Regions from separate parts of the Thioalkalivibrio sp. ALE22 genome, predicted to be linked through region 1. Evidence: predicted binding sites of a transcription regulator. Region 1 holds the regulator's gene; each other region holds the start of a gene.

The links. The regulator sigma-54, encoded in region 1, starts transcription at its own class of promoters, with help from an activator protein. The targets are predictions, from matches to a motif close to TGGCANGNTNCNTGCTT.
Region 2: the regulator sigma-54 is predicted to act here: its motif matches at 3,334-3,350, upstream of glnL (nitrogen regulation protein NR(II)).
Region 3: the regulator sigma-54 is predicted to act here: its motif matches at 2,370-2,386, upstream of F793_RS0110880 (CmpA/NrtA family ABC transporter substrate-binding protein).
Region 4: the regulator sigma-54 is predicted to act here: its motif matches at 2,373-2,389, upstream of F793_RS0100950 (PEP-CTERM sorting domain-containing protein).

What each region holds. Positions count from the first base shown of each region.
Region 1 is NZ_KB906501.1:80,308-85,228, forward strand. It holds gene lptB (LPS export ABC transporter ATP-binding protein) at 1-373, shown strand, start outside; gene F793_RS0103695 (RNA polymerase factor sigma-54) at 463-1,944, shown strand; gene hpf (ribosome hibernation-promoting factor, HPF/YfiA family) at 1,961-2,299, shown strand; gene F793_RS0103705 (PTS sugar transporter subunit IIA) at 2,303-2,770, shown strand; gene hprK (HPr(Ser) kinase/phosphatase) at 2,822-3,853, shown strand; gene rapZ (RNase adapter RapZ) at 3,861-4,733, shown strand; gene F793_RS0103720 (PTS sugar transporter subunit IIA) at 4,785-4,921, shown strand, end outside.
Region 2 is NZ_KB906503.1:31,169-36,089, reverse strand. It holds gene F793_RS0106310 (dihydroorotate dehydrogenase) at 1-534, shown strand, start outside; gene ntrC (nitrogen regulation protein NR(I)) at 789-2,225, opposite strand; gene glnL (nitrogen regulation protein NR(II)) at 2,225-3,322, opposite strand; gene F793_RS0106295 (DUF4124 domain-containing protein) at 3,507-4,163, opposite strand; gene F793_RS0106290 (hypothetical protein) at 4,275-4,921, opposite strand, start outside.
Region 3 is NZ_KB906509.1:71,469-76,389, forward strand. It holds gene F793_RS0110865 (hypothetical protein) at 1-208, shown strand, start outside; gene F793_RS0110870 (DsrE family protein) at 299-655, shown strand; gene F793_RS0110875 (nitrate regulatory protein) at 784-2,097, shown strand; gene F793_RS0110880 (CmpA/NrtA family ABC transporter substrate-binding protein) at 2,566-3,870, shown strand; gene ntrB (nitrate ABC transporter permease) at 3,919-4,854, shown strand; gene F793_RS0110890 (ABC transporter ATP-binding protein) at 4,880-4,921, shown strand, end outside.
Region 4 is NZ_KB906499.1:180,807-185,727, reverse strand. It holds gene F793_RS0100955 (RND family transporter) at 1-2,096, shown strand, start outside; gene F793_RS0100950 (PEP-CTERM sorting domain-containing protein) at 2,478-3,443, shown strand; gene prsT (XrtA/PEP-CTERM system TPR-repeat protein PrsT) at 4,331-4,921, opposite strand, start outside.

The sequences.
Region 1 (4,921 bases):
CGACGCGCTGATCGAGGAGTTTCAGCTCGAGACCGTGCGCCACAGCCCCGGGATCGCGCTGTCCGGCGGCGAACGTCGGCGCGCCGAGATTGCGCGGGCCCTGGCCGGTGACCCGCAATTCATCTGCCTGGACGAGCCCTTTGCCGGGGTGGACCCGATCTCGGTGGGCGATATCCAGGATGTAATTCGCCACCTTGCAGCGCGCGGCATCGGGGTTCTGATCTCCGATCACAACGTGCGCGAAACCCTCGGGATCTGCCACAGGGCCTATATTCTGAGCGAGGGGCGCCTGCTGGCCGCCGGGACACCCGACGAGCTACTGGCCGACCCCCAGGTGCGCCGGGTCTATCTCGGCGAGAATTTCCGCCTGTGATGCCGGCACGCGCACAACCCGCGCCGGTGCACAAACCACGAGGCAGCATTTAAGATCGCTCTTATGGTCACCCGCGCCCCGCACAGCCAATGCTGAAACCCGGCCTGAATCTTCAGCTGGGTCAGACGCTCACCATGACCCCGCAACTGCAGCAGGCCATCCGCCTGTTGCAGCTGTCCACGCTCGAACTACAGGTGGAGATCCAGCAGGCGCTGGAGAGCAACCCGATGCTGGAGCAGGTGGAGGACGAGGACGAGATGGCCGCGACCGAGCGCCTGGACGCGGAGGGCGAGGTGGTGGAAGGCGACCGCATGGAGGCCACCACCACCAGCGATGACGTGATCCCCGAGGAGCTGACCACCGACAGCCGCTGGGACGACATCTACGAACCGCCGCCCGCCCCCAAGGGCGTGGACGACCGCGACCCGCTGGAGAATACCAGCGACGACGACGGCGAGGGCCTGCAGGACCACCTGTTGTGGCAGCTGCACCTGAGCCACCTGACCCCGCGCGACCAGCGCATCGGCGCGGCCCTGATTGACGCGATCAGCCCCGATGGCTATCTCGAAGGCGACCTCGAGACCCTGGCCGAGACCATCAGCCGCGGCGAGGACGAACCCGTCGGCGTCGACGAGGTCGAGGCGGTCCTGCACTGGATCCAGCAATGCGACCCGCTGGGCGTGGGCGCGCGCGACCTGCGCGAGTGCCTGGAGATCCAGCTACGCGAGCTGGCCCCGGATGCCCCCGCCCGCGAGGCCGCCCGGGCGATCCTGGAACACGGCATGGACAGCCTGGGCAAGCGCGATTACAAGGCCCTGCAGCGCCAGTCCGGGGTGCGCGACCCGGACGAACTGGCGCGCGCCCTGGACCTGATCCGCACCCTGAACCCGCGACCGGGCGCACAGATCAGCTCCGCCACCTCCGAGTACGTGGTGCCGGACGTCTACGTGCGCCACACCCCGGACGGCTGGCGCGTGGAGCTGAACCCGGAGATCGCGCCACGCATCCGTATCAACGACCTCTACGCCGGCATGGTGCGCCAGGTATCGGATGCGCGCGACAGTGCCTTCATGCGCGACCAGCTGCAGGAGGCGCGCTGGTTCCTGAAGAGCCTGCACAGCCGCAACGACACCCTGCTGCGCGTCGCTGAGGCGATCGTCCATCGCCAGCAGGGCTTCCTGGAACACGGCGAGGTCGCGATGCAGCCATTGATCCTGCGCGATATCGCCGAGATCCTGGAGATGCACGAATCGACCATCTCCCGGGTCACAACCCAGAAATACATGCACACCCCGCGCGGGGTCTTCGAGTTCAAGTATTTCTTTTCCAGCCACGTCGGCACCAACGACGGTGGCGAGTGTTCCGCCACCGCCATCCGTGCCATGATTCGCGAATTGATCGACGACGAACCCGCGAACAAGCCGCTCAGCGATGCCCGGCTCGCCCAGATCCTGGCGGACCGGGGCATCAATGTGGCGCGTCGCACCGTAGCCAAGTACCGCGAGGCGATGCACATCCCTTCATCCAGCGAACGCCGGCAGATGGCCTCGATGCCCACCGGCCACAAGTAACCAAGGAGTCCCGACCATGCAGATCAACCTGACCGGCCACCATGTGGACCTCACCGACGCCCTGCGCGACTACGTCAACGAGAAGTTCGCGAAGCTGGAGCGCCACTTCGACAAGGTCATCGACGTGCACGTCGTGCTGACCCACGAGAAGACCCAGAACCAGTTCAACAAGGCCGAGGCGAATCTCCAGGTCAGCGGCAATCACATCCACGCCGAGGCCTCCCACGAGGACATGTACGCCGCCATCGACGCGCTGATCGACAAGGTCGACCGCCAGCTGATCAAGCACAAGGAAAAGGTCAAGGATCATCACCGGGCCGAGGGCGCCCAGCGCAATCGCGAGCAGGCCTCCTGACCCATGTCCATTGCCGAGTTGATCACCGCCGAGCGCATCCGCCTGGAGCCGGAATGCTCCAGTCAGAAGCGGGCCCTGGAGGCCCTGTCGGAACTCCTCGCCGGCGGCGGTGATGCCGGCGGACCGGGCAGCACCGCGATCTTCGAGGCCCTGTCCGCGCGCGAAAAGCTGGGCTCCACCGGCCTGGGCCATGGGGTTGCGATCCCCCATGGCCGCCTGGCCGATCTCGAGGCTCCGCGCGTGGCCGTCCTGCGCCTGGAGAGCGGCGTCGACTTCGACGCCATGGACCACGAGCCGGTCGATATCCTGATCGCCCTGCTGGTCCCGGAGGCCGCCACCAGCGATCACCTCGACCTGCTGGCCCAGCTGGCGCGCGGGCTTTCGCAACCGGACACCATTGCCGCCCTGCGCCGGGCCAGCGATGCCGCCAGCCTGGAACAGGAACTCGTCCGCCGCTTCCGCGAGGGCTGATCCCGTGCGCCCCGCACCCTGCCACGCCACCGGTCCCCGCCGGCCCTGCTCATGAACGAGGCACTGGGCGAAGGCGGGATTGCCCGCGACATCAACGTGGAGAGCCTGATCCAGGCCATGGGCAACCGCCTGGATCTGCGCTTCGTGCATGGCGAGCACGCCGCCCCCGACCGCAAGCTCGTCGGCGAGGACGGGGATGACCTGCCACTGGCCGGCCACCTCAACCTGATCCGCCCCAACCGCATCCAGGTCATCGGGGACTTCGAGGCCCGCTACATCGCCGGCCTCAGCGACGACCAGCGCAACGACCTGATCCTGGAGATGGCCCGCACCGGCACCACCGCGGTGATCTTCGCCGAGGACACCTGTCCGTTCTCGGAGATGCCCCATGCCCCGCAGGAGGCGCTGCCGCTGATCCTGTGCTCCAGCACCAGCAGCCACGAGATCATCGCGCTGCTGCGCTACTTCCTGCAGCAGCGTCTGGCGCACTTCGAGGTGCGCCATGGCGTGTTCATGGAGATCCTCGGCATCGGTGTCCTGATCAGCGGGGCCTCCAGCGTCGGCAAGAGCGAGGTGGCGCTGGAGCTGATCTCGCGCGGGCACCGCCTGATCGCCGACGATGCCCCCGAGTTCGCGCGCATCGCCCCCGACATCGTGCGCGGTCACTGCCCGGCCCTGCTCCAGGACCTGCTCGAGGTGCGCGGGCTAGGGGTCCTGAACATCCGCGCCATGTACGGCGACTCCGCGATCAAGGGCGGCAAGTACCTGCGGCTGATCATCGACCTGCGCGATCACGGCGAGCCCTCGCCGGTCCCCGACGACCGGCTGAACGGCCGCCGCGGCGAGATCGACATCCTCGGCCTGCGGATCCCGCTGATCAGTCTGCCGGTGGCGCCGGGTCGCAACATCGCGGTGATGATCGAGGCCGCCGTGCGCAACCACATGCTGCACATGCAGGGCTACATCGCCGGGGATGACCTGCGCGCCCGCCAACGCCGGCAGATGAGCGGCAAGGCCGAGGAGCCGCCCTACCACCGGGCCGTGCCCGCCACGACCGTCCCCAACCCGGACCCGGAGGGCTGAGTCCGCCATGCGCCTGCTGATCGTCAGCGGTCTGTCCGGATCCGGCAAGACCGTCGCCCTGCACACCCTGGAGGACGCGGGCTACTTCTGTGTGGACAACCTCCCGCTGCCGCTGCTGCCGGACCTGATCCGCCAGGTGCGCCAGGGCCACTACGACACCGAGGGCGATCGCCATCTGGCGGTGGGCGTCGACGTGCGCAGCGGGCTGGAGGCCCTGAAGGGGTTTGCCAGCCTGCTGGCCGGGCTACGGGCGGAGGGCCTGCAGGTGGAGGTCCTGTTCCTGCAGGCCTCAAGCGACGTACTGCTGCGGCGCTACCACCTGACCCGGCGGCGTCACCCGCTGGCGCGCGATGGCGTGCCCCTGGTGGAGGCCATCGACCGCGAACGCGAGTGGCTGGGCCACGTCGCGGCGGAGGCCGACCTGACGGTGGACACCTCGCGGCTGTCGATGCACGACCTGGCCCGTACCCTGCGCGACCGCATGGGCGAGCGCGGAGAGCACGAGCTGTCCCTGCTGTTCCAGTCCTTCGGCTTCAAGCACGGCGCGCCGATGGACTCGGACTTCGTGTTCGACGTGCGCTGTCTGCCCAACCCCTACTACGAACGCGAGCTGGCCGGCCTGACCGGCCGCGACCAGGCCGTATGCGAGTTCCTCGAGGGGCACGGGGAGGTCGCGGCCATGTTCGACAGCATCCAGGGCTTTCTCTCGCAGTGGCTCCCGCGGCTGCTGGAGGACCACCGCAGTTACGTGACGGTCTCGATCGGCTGCACCGGCGGCCGACACCGCTCGGTATACCTGGTCGAACGCCTTGCGGGGGCGTGGCGGGACCGGGAACATGTTACTGTTAGCACCCGTCACCGCGAGCTGGGCAAGCAGTAACCACGAAGCGCGGGGGCAGGCCCCTACGGAACCCGCAATTGGAGCAGATCCATGGGCGTTGGTCTCATTCTGATCACGCATCAAAATCTGGGCGACACCCTCTTGCAGACCGCACAAAGCATGCTTGGCGGCCTGCCCGATGACTGCGAGTCCATGGCGATGTCCCAGAACGACGACCCCGACGAGGT
Region 2 (4,921 bases), on a different contig from region 1:
TCCGCGCGCGTGGTCGAGGCCTGCCGCAAGGTCACCTCCAAGCCGCTGATCACCAAGCTTTCGCCCAACCAGACCGACATCGCCGAAAACGCCCGCCGCTGCATCGAGGCCGGCACCGATGCTTTTGCGGTGATCAACACGCTGATGGGCATGGCGGTGGACGTCGAGAACCGGCGCGCAGTGATTGGCAACAACCAGGGCGGACTCTCGGGGCCCGCGATCAAGCCGATCGCGCTGCTGAAGGTCCAGCAGGTCTATCAGGTGGCCGCGCCCCACAACGTGCCGATCATCGGACAGGGCGGCGTGATGAACGCCACCGACGCGCTGGAATTCCTGATCGCCGGGGCCAGCACCGTCGGCGTGGGCACCGGGCTGTTCTACGACCCGCTGTGCCTGCCCAGGATCCTCCACGGCATCAGCGACTACATGGACCGCCACGGCTACACCCACGTACGCGACCTGACCGGCACCCTGCAACTCAACGGCGCCGTCTTCGCCTGCGCCCCGCCCGCCCCGCAGGACCCCACCACCTGAAGGCCTGTTTCACCACGAAGCACACGAAGGCACGAAGAACGGCCAGGTCAAAAGCGATAGAGCATTAACAGGAAGATGGGAAGGACGGAAGAATGCGGGAATGGTGCCCCGGGACTGATCAACCCGCCGGGCAGGCCCCAGGACACGGGCCAGCGGCCTTTACCCAAAAACCCTTCCCATCTTCCCTTCTTCCTGTGAACCGCTTTTGACCTGGCCGTTCTTCGTGCCTTCGTGGGCTTCGTGGTGAAATCAGCCTAGTCGTCGTCGAGGCCGAGTTCGTGGATCTTGCGGGTGAGGGTGTTGCGCCCCCAGCCGAGCAGGGCCGCCGCCTGCTGGCGGTGGCCGCCGGTGGCGTTCAGGGCCTCGCGGATCACCGTGCGCTCCAGTTGCGGCAGCACCGAACCCAGCAGGTCCTGGTCTCCACGCTGCCAGTGCTGGCGGGCCACCTGGGCCAGTTCGGCCGTCCAGTCCCGCGGGCCGGCGACCACGCCGGCCGGACCACCGTCCGGCTCGGTCCGGGGCTCGGCGGGCTGGTGCAGCTCGGCCGGGAGGTCGTCCAGGTGGACCTCGCGGCCCGACGCCATCACGGTCAGCCAGCGGCAGGTGTTCTCCAGCTGACGCACGTTGCCCGGCCAGGGCAGGCGCTGCAGCTCCGCCACCACCTCGGGGCGCATGGTCTTGGCTTCGACCCCCAGTTCCTGCGCCACCTCGGCCATGAAATGCTGCACCAGCAGCGGGATGTCCTCCGGGCGCTCGCGCAGGGACGGCACATGGATCCGGATCACGTTCAGACGGTGGAACAGATCCTCGCGGAACAGCCCCGCGCGCACGCGTTCCTCCAGATCCTGGTGGGTCGCGGCGATGATGCGCACGTCCACCCGGATCGGCGTATGGCCACCCACGCGGTAGAAGGTGCCATCGGACAGCACGCGCAGCAGCCGGGTCTGCAGGTCGAACGGCATGTCGCCGATCTCGTCGAGAAACAACGTGCCACCATCGGCCTGTTCGAAACGGCCCTTGCGGCTCTGGTTGGCGCCAGTAAACGCACCACGTTCGTGGCCGAAGAGTTCACTCTCCAGCAGATCCTTGGGGATGGCCGCGGTATTCAGGGCAATCAGCGGCTGATCGGCGCGCGGGCTGTGCTGGTGCAGGGCACGGGCGACCAGTTCCTTGCCGGTGCCCGACTCCCCGTTGATCAGCACGGTGATGTTGCTGCGCGACAGGCGGCCGATGGCGCGGAACATCTCCTGCATCGCCGGGGCCTCGCCGATGATCGGGGTTTCCTCGATCTCGGGGCCAGCGGTGCCGTTGTCCTGCCCGGCGCGCCGCGCCTCCAGTGCCCGCTGCACCAGAGCCACGGCCTCGTCCACATCGAACGGCTTGGGCAGGTACTCGAAGGCCCCGGTCTGGTAGGCGCCCACGGCGCTCTCCAGATCGGAGAAGGCCGTCATGATGATCACCGGCGGCGGATCGGGGCGCGTCTGCATGCGCGCGAGGAAGTCCAGGCCATTCAGGCCCGGCATGCGGATATCGGCGACGATGGTGTCCGGCACCGGGTCCCGGTCGAGCGCCGCCCAGGCGGCGTCCGCGGTCTCGAAGCCGCGCACCGCGATCGCGTGACGCTGGAGGGCACGCTCCAGCACCCAGCGAATCGAGTCGTCGTCGTCAATGATCCAGACAGTGGGCTCCATCACTTCCTGGCCTCCCGGGCCTTCGGGGGTTCAAGGGGCAGCAGGATGTCGAACGTGGTCGCCCCCGGGCGCGAATGGCATTCGATCAGACCGTCGTGCAGCTGGATCAGGCTCTGGGCAATGGGCAACCCGAGCCCGGTCCCGGCGGCGCGGCCGGTCACCATGGGGAAGAAGATGCGTTCGCGGATCTCCTCCGGGATACCGGGCCCGTTGTCGCGCACGCTCAGCTTGGCGACCAGGCGGTGGCGATGGCCGGAGATGGTGTACTGGCGCAGGATGCGCGAGCTCAGGGTGATCTCGCCCCCGTCCTCCAGCGCATGCACCGCGTTCTGCACCAGATTCAGGATCGCCTGCACCAGCATGTCGCGATCGGCCTGCACGTCCGGGATGCTGGGGTCATAGTCGCCGCGGATCTTCAGCCCCAGCGGCAGCTGCACACTGACCAGGCCCCGCACGTGCTCCAGCACCTCGTGCAGGTTGACGGGCTCGCGCCGCGGCAGGTTGTTCGGCCCCAGCATGCGATCGACCAGGCTGCGCAGCCGGTCGGCCTCGCGAATGATGATCTGGGTGTATTCCTTCAGGCCCGAGTCGTCCAGTTCGCTGGCAAGCAACTGCGCCGCCCCCCGCAGTCCGCCCAGCGGGTTCTTGATCTCGTGGGCCAGCCCCCGGGTCACCGCGCGGGTGATCGCCTGCTGCTTCTGTAACTGCTCCTCGCGGCTGATGCGCTCGTGGCGATCGATCGCATTCAGCTCGAACAGCAACTGCCCCGGCTTGTCGCCCTCGCCACGGAGCGGGGTGATGACCACGTCGGCGAGGAAACTTTCGGCCCGCAGCGGCTCCATCTGGCGCGCGCGCAGGGTGATCGGCTGATCCAGCGTCAGCGCCGAGCGCAGGCGGCTGGACAGATTCCGGTCCAGCTTGAGCCACTGGCCCAGACCATGCCCGACGATGCGTTCGCGACTGAGACCGAGCAGCACCTCGGCGGCGCTGTTCATGCTCAGCAGGCAAAGCTCGGCATCGGTCACCAGCACGGCCGTGGAGAGGTCGTCCCACCAGGGCGGGGTGGCCGGGCCGGAATTGGAAGCGGGCGTGGTCATCAAGAGGCCTCAAGCAGGAATCGCGCCAAGCGGGAATCGCCCGGCGGGGCGCCGAAGCCGGGGGCACGGTCACAAAACGCAGCCGAATCGCCACCCCCCAGAACCTAAAACGCCCCATGATGGTGCAATTATAGCACCATCATGGGGCTTTGGTCGCACTATTTCAGTGCAGAGATCGAGGTTATCAGTTCGGGGCCGGCGTCACCGGCTGGGGCGCCCTGGGTGCCTGCGGGGCCCTGGGCGCCTGCGGCGCACCCCCGGGCGGGAATTGCTGCGGCCGCTGCTGCTGTTGCTGCTCGCGCGGAATGGCCATCCGCAACACGTTGAACTCGATGGTCGCGCTCGCCCCCAGCTCCTCGCCGGATGCGTCCACGATCCGGGCCTGCAGCGTATGCTCGCCGCGGTTCAGCCCCTCGAAGGTCGCCGTGGGCGACTGGCCCTCGCCCGCCTCCTCGCCGTTCAGCACCCAGATCACGCGATGGCCGGCGTCGGCATCCAGCGCTGGCTCGAGATCCAGCTCGGCACTCACATTGCCGTCGTTCGCCCGCACCCCCGAACCATCCTCCGGACGGGCAATTGCGACCCGCGTGTACGCACCCTCCGCCTCCGGCTGACCGCGGGGCCGCACGGGCCGCTCGAGAATCTCCCGCGCACCTTCCAGCGGGACCGCGCGCATGGGCTCGCGCACGTCCACGGGCTCGCTGGCGCGCCCCTCGGGCGGGCGGTCGCCAAAATGGACATTGCCCTGATCGTCGGTCCAGCGGTAGACGTCGGCACTCGCAAGCGCCGGGGCGAGAAGGACAGCCAGCGACAAGGCCAGCCAGAGCGTGGTTCGGAACATGGGTCTTCCTCCTTGGGCGGGATGGCGCGGCACCACCACCCTGCCTCCCGTGTACGTTCGGACCACCACAAGCCCGGAAGCTCCCGCGCCACCGGCACGGGCCAGCCGGGATCAGGCGGCCGCGCGAACCCAGACGCCCTGCAGCCGCGCCGCATCGGCCTGCAGGGTCGCGAGGCGATCCCGCTCGGCCGCCGCGGCCGTTCCCGACTCCAGCGCGGACAGCCAGTCATCCAGCGCAGCCAGGCGGAGCATCGTGGGCGCCGCCCCGCGTTCGATTGCAGTCAGTGGCCGCCGGGCATTGAACCCGGCCAGCACGGCCCGGTACCGATCGGCATCCGGCTGTCCGGAGGCGTCCACGGCGAGCGCCAGGGCGATGCGCGCGAGCTGCCAGAAGGCCGGTACCGGCGCGGGCGGGATCACCAGATCGGCAAGACCGGCACCTTCCGGGTAGATGCGCACGGACTGCCAGTAGCTTCCCGCCAGCGGCAGGTCCTCGAAACGGTAGAGCCCCTGGTGGTGCAGCTCGGCGTCCAGGATCGCCCGGGACTCGGCATCCAGCGTGGACGCCATCGCATCGGCGCGCTCGCGCATCTGCTGCTGCAGCACCCCGCGCCGGTAGCCCTCGCCGACGGGCAAGGCCCCGGCCGTGTGACGCCCCTGCCAGTCGGCGGCGCGCTCGCCCAGGGCCTCCAGACTGCCGGGCCCCTCGGCCGCAACCGCGCCCTGCGGCGCCTGACCGCGCTCCAGCACCAGCAGGA
Region 3 (4,921 bases), on a different contig from region 1:
CCTGTGGCTGTTTGCCCTGCTGGTTGCGACCGTCGGCCTGGCCCCCTGGACCCCCGAGCCGCATGTTGCGGAGAAACTGCGCTGGCTGTTCGCCGGTGAGCTGACGCGGCTACCGGACATTCTTGACCTGGTCCTCCACGCCACACCGTGGCTGTTTATGGCCTTCAAGCTCTACCGCAACAGCGTCACGGCCCGCGGCACCCCCTGACCCGAGTGTTTCCCCGCCGCTTGTGGGAAATCGACGCCGCGATCACCGGCCGCTACCGTTTTCGCACCTTTTCAACCCCGGGAGACTCCCATGCGCTTTATTGTTGCCGTCACCGCCGGTACCGACGACCCGACCCGCGCCACGCTTGGCATGATTGCCGCCAATGTGGCCAAGCAGCAGGGCCACGATGTGACCGTCTGGCTGCAAGGCGAGGCCGTGAACATCGCCAACCGCAACGTGTACGACAAGATCGTTGGCCACAACATGCCGGCAATGAAGGACATCGTGGATTCGCTGGTGAGTGAAGGCGTCCCGTTCTGGGCCTGCGAGGCCTGCGCCAAGGGTCGCGACGTCGGCGAGCACAACTTCCTCCCGAACGCCGAGATGGCCGGCATGGGCCACTACGTCCAGGCCGTCGCCGAGTTCGACCGCTCCATGAGCTTCTGATCGGCCGGGCCGTTCCGCGGGCGGGGCGTGATGCCCCGCCCGTTTTTGCTTGTACCCCCCGCTGTCAGTCGGTCGAACTGGCACATCGCATGCTTGTTTGTTCCGGGAGTGATTCACGGACGACGAGCATGACCCAGAACACATCCCCGAATTTTTCCCTCGAAGAGTCCATTGGCGATTTCCTGGTCGCCTCGCGCAAGTGCGAGGTGGTGAGCCTGGAGCGCCTGCTGGAGGCGGTGCAGCTGGTCGGGCGCATCCGCGCGCTGGTGCATGCCCTGCAGCGCGAGCGCGGGGCCTCCAGCCTCTGGATCGGGTCCGGCGGCCAGCGCTATACCCGCGAACTGGAGCAGTACCGGGCCGAATCGGACGCCGCCGCGGCCGCGTTCCGCGAGCACCTGGATGGCTGGCTGGCCCCGGACGCCTGCGCCCATGGCCGCAGTCGGCTGCTGGGGCGCATGGCGCTGGCGCTGCATGGCCTGTCCGGCCTGGGCAGCCTGCGCGAGGAGGTCCTGGAGCTGACCCTGAGCCCGATGGACTCGACCCGCGGCTTCAGCGAGCTGATTCGCGCCCTGATGGCCCTGGTGTTCGAGGCTGCGGATTCGGCGACCGATCCCGAGGTCTCGCGGGCCCTGGTGGCCCTGCTGAACTTCATGCAGGGCAAGGAACTGGCAGGGCAGGAGCGCGCGATCGGGGCCGCCGGGTTTGGCGCCGCGAACTTCGAGCCCGAACTGCGCCAGGCGCTGGTCCATCGGATCGATGCCCAGGAACGGGCGTTCCGCATCTTCTCCGAGTTCGCGGCACCGGCGGCCTGTGCCGCCTGGCGCGAGCTGCAGACGGCGGCCTTCGCCGCCGACATCGAGCGCCTTCGCCGTCGGGCCTGTACCGAGGCTTCCGGGCACCACGACCCCGCCCGGGCCGAGGAATGGTTTGCCTGTACCACCGCGCGCATCGACGCGATGAAGGAGATCGAGGATCTGCTGGAGATGCACCTGAACGAGTGCTGCTCGGCACGCATCACGGCGGATCGCGCGGACCTCGGCGCGGTGCGTGACCGGGTCGCGCAACTCGCCGAGTCGGAACTGCGCGACAGCGTCCCGTATGCGGTGTTCTTCGGCGCGCCGGAGGGCCTGGAGCCCGCGCAGGAGGAGGGCGATGCCGCACTCAACGTACCCATCGTCGGACACTCGGTGATGGACCTGGTGCAGCGCCAGGCGGCCCGGCTGCAGTCGGTGGAGGACGAGCTGCATGCGGCACGCCAGGCCCTGGCCGAGCGCAAGACCATCGAGCGTGCCAAGGCGCTGCTGATCCAGCACCGCGGCCTCAGCGAGGATCAGGCCTACAAGCTCCTGCGCCAGACGGCGATGAACCAGAACCGGCGCCTGGCCGAGGTCGCCGAGGCGACCGTCGCGATGTCCGATCTGCTGGGAAAGGGCGGCCTGTAGCTAATACGCGGGGAAAGGGATTCCGCCCCTGTGGGAGCGGGCTTGCCCGCGAAGCCCCTGCCAGTGTCCGACAATGGCAGGGGCTTCGCCGCCAAGGCGGCTCCTACAGGTAGTGCACCAGCGCGGTTCATCTGCACTGCCGGTGTGCCCCAGGGTGGTGCCCCTTGCGGGTGGTATTTCCCTGCGAATATTCGATTGAGTACCGGGAACCGTCCGATTTTTCCGCGTCAGGATAGGCTTTGAGCCCTATCGGTCGATTAGCAACGGCTAATTGGCACACCTCCTGCAGGAATACCGGCAAGACGAGCCAACGGCGGTTCGTCGCCTGACAACAGGGAGACCCGACGACCGGGCCTCCCACGGGACTGGACAAAGGCGTCCATCACCCGGCTGCAAACGCGGCCGGGCTGATGCGACGCCTTTTTTCGTTTTTGGGATGTGTTTGCTGACAAGGGGAGTGAACCCGCAATGACCGATCACACGAATGACACGAAAAAGACCTCCGGCCTGTCGCGCCGGCGTTTCCTGGGCGGCATGGCCGCCGGGATCGGCGCGACCGCGCTGGGTGTTTCCGGGGCCGCGCCGTGGGGCTATGCGAAGGCCGGCAACGGCAAGCCGGAGACGACCGAGGCGAAGCTGGGCTTTATCGCCCTGACCGACGCCGCGCCGCTGTTCGTCGCGCTGGAGAAGGGATTCTTCGCCGCCCATGGCATGCCCGACGTGCAGGTGCTGAAGCAGTCCTCCTGGGGCACGGTGCGCGACAACCTGGAACTGGGCTCGCGCCGCGGCGGTATCGATGGCTCGCACATCCTGACGCCGATGCCCTACCTGATCCACCGCCGTGGCACGCCGATGACGATCCTCGCGCGGCTGAACCTGGCCGGGCAGTGCATCTCGGTGGGCGACGAATACGCGGACCTGAAGGTCGGGACCGACACTACCGAGTTCAAGGGCGCGCTGGCCGAGAAGGCCGCCGGCGGTGACGACATCCGCGCGGCGATGACCTTTCCCGGCGGGACCCATGACCTGTGGATCCGCTACTGGATGGCCGCCGGTGGGATCGACCCGGATCGCGACATCGCCACCATCGTCGTCCCGCCGGCGCAGATGGTCGCCAACATGCGCGTCGGTTCCATGGACACCTTCTGTGTCTGCGAGCCCTGGAACATGCAGCTGATCAACCAGGGCATCGGCTACACCGCGAACACCACCGGCGAGCTCTGGCACAACCACCCGGAAAAGGCGCTGGGGATGCGCGCGGACTGGGTGGAAGCCAATCCGAATGCGGCCCGCGCCCTGACAATGGCGGTAATGGAGGCGCAGATGTACTGCGAGGATCCGGCGAACAAGGAAGAGGTCGCCGAGATCTGTTCGCGCCGGCGCTACATCCACGCCCCGTACGCCGACATCATCGATCGCATGCAGGGGAACTTCGACTACGGCACCGGCCGCGTGGTCGAGGACCACCCCGACCAGATGCGCTACTGGAAGGACCAGGCCTCCTATCCCTTCAAGAGCCACGACCTGTGGTTCCTTACCGAGGACATCCGCTGGGGTTACCTGCCGCCGGATCTCGACATGCAGGCCCTGGTAGACGAGGTCAACCGCGAGGATATCTGGCGCGAGGCGGCCGACACGCTTGGCATCGATTCGGCCGACATCCCCGAATCCACCTCGCGCGGCCAGGAAACGTTCTTCGACGGCAAGGTCTTCGACCCGGAAGACCCGCAGGCCTACCTCGACAGCCTGGAGATCAAGGCGATCGCGTCCTGACGCGGTGGCCCGCCGACACCTGCACAGACGATTCAAGAGGATTCGATGATGAGTGCCATTCTCGATCGCAACATGACCTTCGGCGCCGGGCGCGAACGCCCGGCGGCCGCGGAGACCTCCACGGCCCCGGTGGCCCGCTCGGCCCCGCCGTCGGCCCGGTCCGGCGGTGCCCCGCCGCCCGACCCCGGGCTCTGGGGCCGGCGTATGCGCCACGCGGCCACCGTGGTGCTGCCCCCGGTGATCGTGACCGCGATTTTTTTGTTTCTGTGGGAAATGATGACGTCCTCCCAGGGAGCCGTACTGCCCGGCCCGAGTCAGGTGATCACCGACACCTGGGAACTGATCGTCAATCCGTTCTATGACCACGGTGGCAACGACGTGGGCATGGCCTGGCAGCTGCTTGCCAGCCTGGAACGTGTGGCCTACGGCTATGCCCTGGCGGTGGTGGCCGGGATCGGTCTCGGCGTGCTGGTCGGCCAGTCCACCTGGGCGATGCGCGGGCTGGACCCGCTGTTCCAGGTACTGCGCACTGTACCGCCGCTGGCCTGGCTGCCGATCTCCCTGGCCGCGTTCCAGGCCAGCAACCCGTCGGCCATCTTCGTGATCTTCATCACCGCGATCTGGCCGATCATCATCAACACCTCGGTCGGCATCCGGAACATCTCGCAGGACTACGTGAACGTGGCCCGCGTGCTGCGCCTGAACGGTCTTGAGTACTTCACCAAGATCATGCTCCCGGCCGCCGCGCCGTATGTCTTCTCCGGTCTGCGCATCGGCATCGGCCTCGCCTGGCTGGCGATCGTCGCCGCCGAGATGCTGATCGGCGGGGTCGGCATCGGCTTCTTTATCTGGGATGCCTGGAACGCCTCCATGCTCAGCGACATCGTGCTGGCCCTGGTCTACGTCGGCCTGGTCGGGTTCTTCCTCGACCGCCTGGTCGCGATCGTCGGCAAATGGGTCACCCGCGGCACGCAGGCCGGCTGATCCGGCCCCTCACAGGAGAATCATCATGACCAGCTATCTCTCCATCGAACACGTCCACAAGACCTTT
Region 4 (4,921 bases), on a different contig from region 1:
GCTTCCCTCAGGATCAGGTACTGGTCGGCCTGTTTACCGGCAGCGAGCTGTTCGAGGCCGATTTCCTGCAACGCATCGACGCGCTGGTGCGCGACATGGAGGCCGACCCAAGCGTCGAACGGGTCCTGTCGGTCACCACCCTGGACCACATCCGGGCCACGACCGACGGCTTCACCGTGGACCGCCTGGTGGACGGCCGCGCACTGCACGAACGCACGGCCGATGAATGGCGCGAGCGGGTCTTGCGCGACCGCTTCGCCCCCGGCCTGGTGGCCGGCCCCGGCGGCGAGGCGCTGGCAGTGGTCGTGCGCCCGCACGCGCTGGAAAACAGCCTGCAGCGCCTGCAGCTGGAACGCCTGCTCCGCGACCGGATCGCCGAGCACGACCTGGAAGGCGAGCTGACCGCCATCGCCGGCCATATCGCCCTGGATGTCGCGCAGCTCCGGGCCATGGTCAAGGACCTCGCCTTCCTGGTTCCGGGCACCATGACCATCAGCCTCCTGCTGCTGTGGTGGCTGTTCCGGCGCCCGCTGGTGGTCGTGCTGTCCGCTGCCACGATCAGCGCGGTCACCGGGCCCGCGATCGCCCTGCTGATCCTGCTCGACCGGCCGTTCACACTGATCTCCGCAATCCTGCCGCCCCTGCTGACCGCATTGACGGTGGCGATGCTGATGCACTTCTTCAACGCCCTGCTGCATGCCGCGCAGCGCGGCCACCGGGGACGCGCGCGCGTGGAGGCGGCGCTGGCCGCCGTGGCCCGTCCCACCGCGTTCATGGCGCTGACCACCGCGGCGGGGCTGGCGTCGCTGCAGGTCAGCAGCATCCGGCCGATCGAGACCTTCGGTCTGATCGGGGCCTTCGGCGTGCTCCTCGCCGCGGCGGTCGTACTGCTGCTCCTGCCGGCGATCATGGTGCGCTGGGATCGCGGCGACTGGCTCGCCCCGCAGCGCGGCCTGCGCCTGCTCGACCGCTTCACCGCGCTGGCGGCACACCTTGCGATCCGTCGGGCCGGCTGGGTCCTGCTGGCCACCGCCATCCTGGTGGCCCTGGCGATCCCGCAGATCCGGCAGGTCGAGGTCGAAACCGACCTCTACGCCTTCTTCGACGACGACCACTCGATCACCCAGGCGACCCGCGCGGTGGAGCGCGAACTCTCCGGGGTAATGGCGCTGGAGGTGGTGTTCGACGGGCCGGACTGGGACAGCCTGCAGGATCCGGATCGCATGCTGGCCATCCAGCGCGTGCAGGACTGGCTGGACCAGCGCCCCGAGGTGGACTACAGCCTGTCCCTGCCGGATCTCGTCGCCGAGATGCACTGGGCCTTCAACGAGGAAGACCCGGCCTTCCGGCGCATCCCGGACGACCCCAACCTGGTCGCCCAGTACCTGTTCATCTACGACGGCCGCGACCTGTTCGATGCCGTCGACCGCGACTTCGAACGCAGCCGCATCCTGCTCAACCTGAACGCCCACGGGGCGCGGGCCATCAACGCACTGATGGACGACCTGCGCGGCCACCTGGAAGCCAACCCGCCGGCCGACCTGGAATGGGACATGGCCGGGATGGCCCGACTTTTTGCGGATCAGGAACGCCTGCTGATCGAGGGGCAGCTGCACAGCCTGTATGCCGTGGCCGCGATGATCACGCTGCTGATGCTGCTGATGTGGCGCTCGATCCCGCTGACGCTGCTCAGCATGATCCCCAACCTGGCACCGGTGGCGATGATCTTCGCCCTGATGGGCCTGCTCGGCATCTGGCTGGACATGGCCACGGCCATGATTGCCAGTGTCGCCATCGGCATCGCCGTGGACGACACCATCCACATCCTGCACAACTATCGCCAGCGCCGCGGGCGGGGCAGTCCGGTCGCCTGGGCGCTCGCCCGCAGCTTCCGCCGAAGCGGGCGCGCGATCACCGCCACCACCATCGTGCTGGTGGGCCAGTTCCTGCTGCTGGCCCTGTCCGACTTCCAGCCCACGGCCGCCTTTGGCTGGTTGACCGCCTTCGGGCTGATCGCGGCGCTGCTGTTCGACCTGCTGGTCCTCCCGGCCCTGCTGGTCGTCGGGCACCGGCTCGCGCGGGCCCGCGCGGCCTGACCGAGCCCCCGGTCGCGCCTCTGGCGGCCGGCCTGTCGAGATGCTTTACAAGCCAAGTAATCCGAACAACCCTCTGTTTTTGCACATTCTTTACCGGTTTCTCCGGTTTCGGGCGTCCTGACGGCCTCATCCAGCCGGCCCGCTCGTCGACACCCTTTACAGTTCCCCGGCCAGAAGACCCTCCTGCGATCACGCGGTCCATGGCCCAGCAGCTGACCCCCAATTTTCTCCTTTCTTTTCAATGCCTTGCGACCCGTCCGCCCTGAGCCTGGAAATTGGCACGGAGCCTGCTTTGTATTCAACCGAAAGCAACAGACACGGCCACCAGGCCAGACCCCGGCGATGGTTGAATCGCTGTAAATTGAGCATCAGGAGAGCCCCATGAACGCGAAAAAAGTACTTCTCGCTTCGCTCTTTGTCGGCATGTTCGCCGCCGGCGCGAGCACGGCGACAGCAGCAGAGATCATCGACTTCGACATCAACCTCGACGCCACCGCGGACTACAGCGGTTCGGTCGAAAACGTCCGCCGCATCCAGTTCGACCTGAACACCCAGACCTTCCAGTACGTGCAAGACGCGGACAACCCCGTACAGGTGGGCGATGTGTTCTACGACCGCGGCTATGGCGATGCGTCGGCCTACCGGACAACCATCGGCCCTGCCCCGCAAACAGGTGACAGCTTGGGCGTTGACTACTCGATGGGCCTGCTCTGGGATGAACTCCGCGGGGTGGTCACCGGCGCCGGTGAAGTCGGTGGCAATTGGGTGGTCAACGCTAACTACACCTCGGTGGGCACCGACAACTTCCAGCTGTTCATGTCTGACTTCACTTCAGGCTTTGGTCAGGATTATGAAGCGGCGGCGGCCCACTACAGCGCCGGCGAGCAGGTGATGGAGCTGGCCCTTAAGTCCGGGAGTAGCGCCCTGCAGTTCGACAGCCAGGGCGGGGACTTCATCCAAGGGGACTTCGTTTTTGAGTTCCAGGTCGTGAGCGTGCTCCCGGGCTTCTGGTTCACCGCTGACGGCATCGACTTCGCTGATCTGATCGAAGACGAGGAAGGCGCCCCGACGTTCATGGTTTCGGCCTTCGCCAGCGCCGGCACGATCCAGACCCCGCCACCCCAAACCTTCTTCGGCGATGACATCAACGACGTCTACGGCGACGAGCGTGAAGGTCAGACCCTGTTCAGCGAAACCCAGTCCACCCACGACGGCAGCCTGCGCTTCGCGGTGCCGGAACCGGGCACCCTGGCGCTGATGGGCCTGTCCCTGCTGATCCTGGCGGGCTTCATCGGAGTCGGTGGCATGCGCCGCCGCTCCAACAGCACCCACCGCCAGGCCGCATAACACGCACCACCAACAGCCTTGGTGTCCCCCCCCCCTGTGGGGTCACCGAGTTAAGGGCTCCCTCCGCGGAGCCCTTTTTTCTGCCCGGCCCCGGCCCATACGGCAACCCCACGCCCAGCCCTGGGCATACCAACCATCACGCACCACCATCATCTACACCCCAGTCAGAGCCTTCCCCCACGCCCTTCAATCCGCCCCGGACACCACGCCCCCACACACCCGCGTCACCCCAGGTCCAGCGCTCCCCCACACCTCGTCATCCCAGCCGCAGCAAAGCGAAGAGCCGGGATCTCCCGACGCTGCCACCAACGCCACGCCAGCCCTGAAGATCCCGGATACCCGCTACGCGGTTTCCGGGATGACGAACAGGGAGGTGCGCGGTGGAAACATCCTTGTAGGAGCCTGCTTGCAGGCGAAGCCCCTGCCAGAGTCGGGCACGGGCAGGAGCATTCGCCTGCAAGCAGGCTCCCACAGGGGTCAAGGGGTCACATCAGGACATCCGGATTCCCCACCGCTGCACTCCCCCACACTCCGCCATCCCGGCCGTAGCGAAGCGAAGAGCCGGGATCTCCCACCCCCGCCACCGACGCCGCGCCAGCCCCCGGCAGATCCCGGATAACCGCTGCGCGGTCTCCGGGATGACGACAGAGGGGTGCGCGGTGGAAACATCCTTGTGGGAGCCTGCTTGCAGGCGAAGCCCCTGCCAGAGCCGGACGCGGGCAGGAGCATTCGCCTGCGAGCAGGCTCCTACAGGGGACGGAACAGGGCATCCAGATTCCCGGCCTCATACCCCCACACACCGTCATCCCGGCCGTGCAGGCGTACGGGCAGGCATGAAAAAAGGGGCTGCCTGTGGCAGCCCCTTCGAACGTCGGACGTCTTCGGGCTTACAGGCGCTCGAGCAAGGCCTCGGCGTCCGCCCGCTGCGGGAATGCCTCGTGCGCCTCCAGCAGTTGCTGCAGACGCTCCGCGGCAGCTGCGGACTCGCCCTGTTCGCTTTCCGCCCAGGCCAGGTGGTACTGGATGCCCGGATCCTCCGGAGCCAGCGCGTGCGCGCGACCCAAGATATCCGCGGCCTCGGCCGGCTCGCCCGCGTGGATCAGCACCACGGCCAGCGTATCCAGCACCGGGGGCGCCTCCGGGGCCAGTTCGGCGGCCCGGCGCGCGTGTCCGAGCGCCTCTTCGGTCTCGCGTTCACGCAAGGTCCAGGCCAGGTTGTTGAGGGCGATCACGTCGTCCGCATCCTGCTCGACGATGCGGCGGTACGAGGCCACGGCGCCCGACTCGTCGCCCGTTGCCATTTGCTGCGCCGCATAGATGTGCCGGGTGGCCAGGTCCTGCGGGTGCTCGTCGAGCCAGTCTTCCAGCGTGGCCTGGCCGGCCTCGAACTCGCCGGATTCCCGTTGCGCTCGGGCCAGTTCATGGACCCAGTCCCGGCGCTGGCCACCCGGGTCCGCCAGCGCGGCCCGGTAATGCCG